Thiocapsa rosea: one gene and its partner. The protein of the gene in region 2 interacts with the protein of the main gene of each other region in a pairwise test. Links are inferred from orthologs where the notes say so. Each region holds a gene or a part of one and is shown on either strand. Other genes may lie near its edges.

Region 1 (3,483 bases), 2.6 Mb from region 2 along the record:
AACGGTCAACGGCAAAGACTATCGCCTCGAGGTCCATCTTTTCGACTTCGATCGGGAGATCTACGGACGCCACCTCGAGGTCGAGTTTCAACTGAAGCTGCGCGACGAGAAGCGGTTCGAGTCCTTCGATGCGCTCAAGGAGCAGATCCAGGTCGATGCGCGGGTGGCGCGCGAGTATCTCCGATCGACCGGGCCGAATGACTTCGACAGCCCCCAGCCCCCAACCGCCAGCCTCCAGCCCTGAGTCGGTTCGAGGTTCGGACCGGGACGCGATCGCCTTTGCCTCGCGCGGCCGAGCAAGCCACAATCGTACCCTGTTCGCCCCGGAGCCCGTTCGAGGATCCTACGCGACCCCTTCCGACGCACCGAGAGCAAGCCACGTGACCGACTATAAAGACACCTTGAATCTCCCGAACACGGGCTTCCCGATGAAGGCAAACCTCGCCCAGCGCGAGCCCGCGATGCTCGAGCGCTGGGAGTCCATGGCGCTCTATGCCCTGATCCGCCAAGCCCGCGCGGGCGCTCCGACCTTCATCCTCCACGACGGCCCGCCCTACGCGAACGGCGAGATCCACATCGGCCACGCGGTCAACAAGGTCCTCAAGGACATCATCGTCAAGGCGCGCACACTCGACGGCTTCGACGCGCCTTATGTGCCGGGTTGGGACTGTCACGGCCTGCCGATCGAGCTGCAGGTCGAGAAAAAAAAGGGCAAACCGGGGCATAAGATCAGCGCGGCCGAGTTTCGCGTCGCCTGCCGCGACTATGCCGCCAAGCAGGTCGACGGCCAGCGTGCGGATTTTAAGCGTCTCGGTGTCCTCGGCGACTGGGAGAATCCTTATCTCACGATGGACTTCGCCTTCGAGGCCGAGATCATCCGCTCGCTCGGGCGCATCATCGCCAACGGTCATGTGCAGAAAGGCTTCAAGCCGGTGCACTGGTGCATCGACTGCGGATCGGCCCTGGCCGAGGCCGAGGTCGAGTATGCCGACAAGCAATCGATCGCGATCGACGTGCGCTTCCCGGTCGTCGAGCCCGAGTCGCTCGAAGCCCGTTGTCACGGCTCACCGAACGGCTGCGGCGAAGGTCCGGCCTCGATCGTGATCTGGACCACCACACCCTGGACCCTTCCGGCCAACCAGGCGGTCGCGCTCAACGCCGAGCTCGAATACGTGGTCGTCGCGGTCGAGTCCGCGCAGGGCCACGAGCGCCTGATCGTCGCCGAGGGTCTGCTCAAGGACACCATGGCCCGCTGGGGCATCGAGCAGTATCGGGTGATGGGCTACGGTCGCGGCATCGACTTCGAGGGTCTCAAGCTTAAGCACCCCTTCTACGACCGCGAGGTGCCCGTCATCGTCGGCGAGCATGTGACGCTCGACGCCGGCACCGGCGCCGTCCACACCGCGCCGGGCCATGGTCTGGAGGACTACATCGTCGGTCAGCGCTATCACCTGCCGGTCCACAACCCGGTCGGCGGCGACGGGCGTTTTCTGCCCGACACGCCGCTCTTCGCGGGCGAGAACGTCTTCAAGGCCAACGAGCAGGTCGTCGAGACCTTGAAGGCCAAAGGCGCGCTGCTGCTGGCGACCCGCTTCACCCACAGCTATCCGCATTGCTGGCGGCACAAGACGCCGATCATCTTCCGCGCCACGCCTCAATGGTTCATCGGCATGGAGAAGCAGGGCCTGCGCAAGGCCGCCCTGCGCGAGATCGGCCATGTCAGCTGGATGCCCGATTGGGGTCAGAGCCGGATCGAAGGGATGGTCCAAGGCCGGCCCGACTGGTGCATCTCGCGCCAGCGCACTTGGGGCGTGCCCATCACGCTCTTGGTCCACCAGGTCACGGGCGAGCTGCATCCGCGCACCGCCGAGCTGATCGAGGAGGTCGCCGGCCGGGTCGAGCAGCAGGGCATCGAGGCATGGTTCGCGCTCGAGCCGGCCGACCTGCTCGGCGAGACCGAAGGTGCGGAGTACGAGAAGGTCCACGACACCCTGGATGTCTGGTTCGACTCGGGCGTCACGCATGCGTGCGTGCTCGAGCATCGCGACGGGCTGCGCGCGCCCGCCGATCTGTATCTGGAAGGGTCGGACCAACACCGCGGCTGGTTCCAAAGCTCGCTCATGACCTCGGTGGCCATGCACGACCGTGCGCCCTACCGTCAGGTGCTCACCCACGGATTCACCGTTGATGCCAAGGGCGAGAAGATGTCCAAGTCCAAGGGCAACGTGGTCAAGCCGCAGGATGTCATGAAGACCCTGGGGGCGGACATCATCCGCCTCTGGGTCGCGGCCACCGACTACCGCGCCGAGATGGGCGTCAGCGACGAAATCCTCAAACGCACCGCGGATGCCTATCGACGTATCCGCAACACCGCGCGTTTCTTGCTCGCCAACCTCAACGGCTTTGATCCGGCGACCGATCGGGTCGCACCCGAGGCGATGCTCGAACTCGACCGCTGGGCCGTGGATCGCGCCTTCCGGCTTCAGGACGAGGTCATCGAGGCCTATCGCGACTACCAATTCCATCTGATCTACCAGAAGGTCCAGCAGTTCTGCGTCGTCGACATGGGCGCCTTCTATCTCGACGTCATCAAAGACCGTCAGTACACCACGCAGGCGGACAGCCTGCCGCGACGCTCCTGCCAGACCGCGATGTACCATATCGCGGAGGCGATGAGTCGCTGGCTCGCGCCCATCCTCAGCTTCACCGCCGAGGAGATCTGGCAAAACCTGCCGGGCGAGCGCGCCGAGACCGTCTTCGTCGAGACCTGGTACGCGGGGCTCTTCCCGCTCGCCGACGGCGACCCGATGGACCGCGCCTTCTGGGATCAGGTAATCGCGACGCGACTGGCCGTCGGACCGGCGTTGGAGACGGCGCGCAAGGCGGGACTGATCGGCTCGTCGCTGGATGCCGAGCTGGATCTCTATTGTGCCGAGCCCCTCGGTGCCCTTCTGGCTCGCCTCGGGGAGGAGCTGCGCTTCGCACTCATCACCTCCGAGGTCCGTCTGCACCCGTCGAGCGAGCAGCCGACGGATGCGCTCGGGACCGAGCTTACGGGACTCGCCGTGCGGGTCAGACCTTCCAAGCACACGAAATGCGTACGCTGCTGGCATCATCGGCCCGACGTCGGCACACACAACGAGCACCCGGAGCTCTGTGGGCGCTGCGTGGAGAATGTCGCAGGCAACGGCGAGGTCCGCCGCTATGCCTAAGGCTCGGGCGTCGGCGACGAACGCCTCCGTGGGTAACTCGGCAACGGGCTCAGGGAGCGGCTCGACGACTGGCTCGACGACTGGCCCGAGCATCGGAGGCGCCGTCATGAAACGCTGGCTCTGGCTCTCGCTCGCTGTATTGGTTTTGGACCAGGCGACCAAGTGGTTGGTGCTGGGGCTGCTCGAGCCGTTCGAGGTCATCGAGCTGTTCCCGAATCTCAACCTGACCCTGATGTTCAACACCGGCGCGGCCTTCAGCTTTCTGGCCGAC
Region 2 (3,043 bases):
CTTCGATCCCTGTCTCGCCTGTGCAACGCACATCATGGGGCCGGACGGGGAGGAGCTCACCCGCGTCAAGGTCCGCTAAAACGCGTCTTGGCGTCCTTTGATGGGGTCGAGGTGAACTCAGCCTCGCCGCCCCCTTGCGAACTTGGTGGGGACGCGTTTTAGGTGATTATTTTCGAGAGAGAAGAGGCTCGGCGGTGTTCGGATCGGCCGCTTATGCCCACGCTCGTGTGTGGGAATGCCGGCCGCCCGCTCAGGCGGGCCCTGAAGCGACGTCGGAACGTCGAGATCCGCCCACCCCGGGAAGTCAGGAACTCGTGACATCCGCTCCGCGGTGTCACGCATGCCCCGTGGCGCTCTGCGCCACGTGACACGATGGCCGCAATGACGAACGAGGCCCGGGGCTTTCCTCTGTGCACCCCGGATTCATCGCTCACACTCGGGACGACAACATGAACACCAGCCTTCCAGAGGTCAGACGAACCGCCGTCTATGTTTATCAGGCGCCCTTGCGGGCCTGGCATTGGATCAACGCACTCTCGATCACGATCCTGGCCATCAGCGGCTATCTGATCGGCAGCCCGCTGCCGACCTTGCCGGGCGAGGCCAGTGATCATTATGTGATGGGCTATATCCGCTTCGCGCATTTCGCCGCGGCCTATGTCTTCGTGATCGCCTTCCTCTTCCGGATCTATTGGGCCTTCGTGGGCAACCGCTATTCTCACCAATTGTTCACTCTGCCCTTCTGGCGCGCGAGCTTCTGGCACGAGCTGATTCACGAGGTCCGCTGGTATGCCTTCAAGGAGGTCGAGCCGGCCAAGTATATCGGTCACAATCCGCTGGCTCACCTCTTCATGGTGGTCATCATCACGGTCGGCGGTCTGGTGATGATCGTCACGGGATTTGCGCTCTATTCGGAGCAGACCGGGCTCGGGACTTGGCAAGACCAGCTGTTCGGCTGGGTCATCCCCTTCGTCGGCCAAAGCCAAGACGTGCGCATGTGGCACCACTGGGGCATGTGGGTCATCGTCGTTTTCGTGATGCTGCACGTCTACACCGCCATTCGCGAGGACATCATGTCGCGCCAGAGCCTGATCAGCACCATGATCAGCGGCTGGCGGATGTTCAAGGATGACCGGCCATGAGCGATCGAACCATCGGGAACGACGCCGCCGTCCTGGTCCTGGGTATCGGCAACCTGCTCTGGGCCGACGAAGGCTTTGGCGTGCGGGCGGTGGAGGCGATGCAACGCGACTGGGTCATGCCGTCCAACGTCCAACTGCTGGATGGCGGAACCCAGGGCATCTATCTGGTCGACCGGGTTCGCACGGCCGATGTGCTGGTGGTCTTCGATGCGGTCGACTACGGGCTGCCGCCGGGCACCATGAAGCGGGTCGAGGGCGACGAGGTGCCGCGCTTTCTCGGTGCCAAGAAGATGAGCCTGCACCAGACCGGGTTCCAGGAGGTGCTCGCGCTCGCGGCCATGCTCGGCGACTACCCGGAACATCTGCTCCTGATCGGCGTTCAGCCGGTCGAGCTGGATGACTTCGGCGGCAGCCTGGGCCCGCAGGTCAAGGCGCGGATCGCCCCGGCGATCGCGATGGCGTTGGAATACCTGGCACAGTTCGGCGTCGTGGCGCAGCGGCGCAGCGATTCGAGCAGCGACACCCATGATCTGCCCCATCCGTCGCTCGATCTGAACGCCTACGAAGCCGGTCGGCCGGCACCCGAGGTCGCCTGCCGGATCGCCGACGAGCGCGTCCTGGCGGGCCTGTCCGGCCCGGCGATCCACCTTGAAGATCGTCCCTGACTTTGGTGCGTGGTAGATCATGTTGGCGCGCCGGCTTCGGCACGACTGTCTCTCACGGAGACACGGAGGCACGGAGAGGCAGAGATAGGGAACGCACCAGACGATGTCGATCACATGTCTGTTCATCCGTGTCTCCGTGTCTCCGTGAGAGATTCCGCAAATCGATAGAGATCAAACAAATATGACGACACCGATAGACCTCACGACGACACGACGGATGCCGGGCACACCCTTAAGCGTGGTCGTCGACGAAGGCCCCGACTATCTCTTGATGCCAAAGGGCATGGCGACGTACCAAGCCCCTCTGCTACCCGAGCCGGAGACACTCGATGGCTGCGCGGCCGGACTGGATCAGTTGCGGCATCTGCATGCGATCCTGGCACGGCATTGCGTTGGCCAGCCTGCGGACGTCCTGGACCTGAACCCGCTCGATATCATCAATCTCCAGTTCGTCGACCAGACCCTCGGCGAGGGCGAGGTCAGCGTCATTCAACAGGGTCTGGACGAGACGCGTGCGCAGGAGACGCGGCTCGCCGGGATCTGGCGGCTGCGCGTCCCCGCCTCGGACGGCTCTGCGGGCCGCGAGCTGATCGAGGTGGCCGAGATCCCGAGCTTCGTGAGGGACAGCGCCTTTCTCGGGACGACCGAGACGATCGGACCCGTCGGAGACCTCCCGGACGGGGTCATGAACGCCCCGGCGCTGATCGCCGAGATCGAGGCCAAGGTCGCCGAATGGCGTCCCGGCACCGCGGCCCACATCATCAATCTGACCTTGCTCCCCATGACCGAGCAGGATCACGCCTATCTCGACGAGCGCCTCGGCCGCGGACATGTGACCATCCTCTCGCGCGGCTACGGAAGCTGCCGGATCGTCGCCGGCGGCATTCGGCAGGTCTGGTGGGTGCAGCACTTCAACTCGGACGATCGTCTCATCCTGAGCACGCTCGAGGTCACGGATGTCCCCATCGCCGCTCTGGCCGCACAGGAAGACATCGACGACAGCCGCGACCGGCTGGCTGAGATTCTGGAGGCATTGGGTTGAACCCGGGTACGTGTGTCGGCGAGCCGGATGAGGACCCCGTCAATACCGGCGCACGGGGCACCGATTCACGCATGGAATGTCGGATCTGCTGGTACATCTACGACCCGGCCGAGGGAGATCCGGTCGGGCAGGTCCCACCCGATACCGCATTCGCCGACCTCCCGGACCACTGGTGCTGTCCGCGTTGCGACAGC

Evidence for each region. The genes of interacting proteins can lie anywhere in the genome.
Region 1: the proteins of BDD21_RS00350 (region 2) and ileS interact in binary tests that used the Escherichia coli proteins (3 or more experiments, as listed by UniProt). The link is inferred for Thiocapsa rosea from one-to-one orthologs.

The regions. Positions count from the first base shown.
Region 1 is NZ_RBXL01000001.1:2,718,374-2,721,856, reverse strand. What follows is about bases 1-3,412. They hold ileS (isoleucine--tRNA ligase), read left to right. Parts: upstream 1-380; coding sequence 381-3,212; downstream 3,213-3,412. Other genes in these bases: lspA (signal peptidase II), read left to right, coding at 3,319-3,412; ribF (bifunctional riboflavin kinase/FAD synthetase), read left to right, coding at 1-244. In the rest of the region: more of lspA, read left to right, coding at 3,413-3,483. UniProt on the Escherichia coli protein: Catalyzes the attachment of isoleucine to tRNA(Ile). As IleRS can inadvertently accommodate and process structurally similar amino acids such as valine, to avoid such errors it has two additional distinct tRNA(Ile)-dependent editing activities.
Region 2 is NZ_RBXL01000001.1:69,895-72,937, forward strand. Bases 1-2,972 are described here. They hold BDD21_RS00350 (HyaD/HybD family hydrogenase maturation endopeptidase), read left to right. Parts: upstream 1-1,138; coding sequence 1,139-1,807; downstream 1,808-2,972. Other genes in these bases: BDD21_RS00340 (nickel-dependent hydrogenase large subunit), read left to right, coding at 1-79; cybH (Ni/Fe-hydrogenase, b-type cytochrome subunit), read left to right, coding at 450-1,142; BDD21_RS00355 (hydrogenase expression/formation protein), read left to right, coding at 1,989-2,849; BDD21_RS00360 (rubredoxin), read left to right, coding at 2,846-2,972. Also shown: more of BDD21_RS00360, read left to right, coding at 2,973-3,043.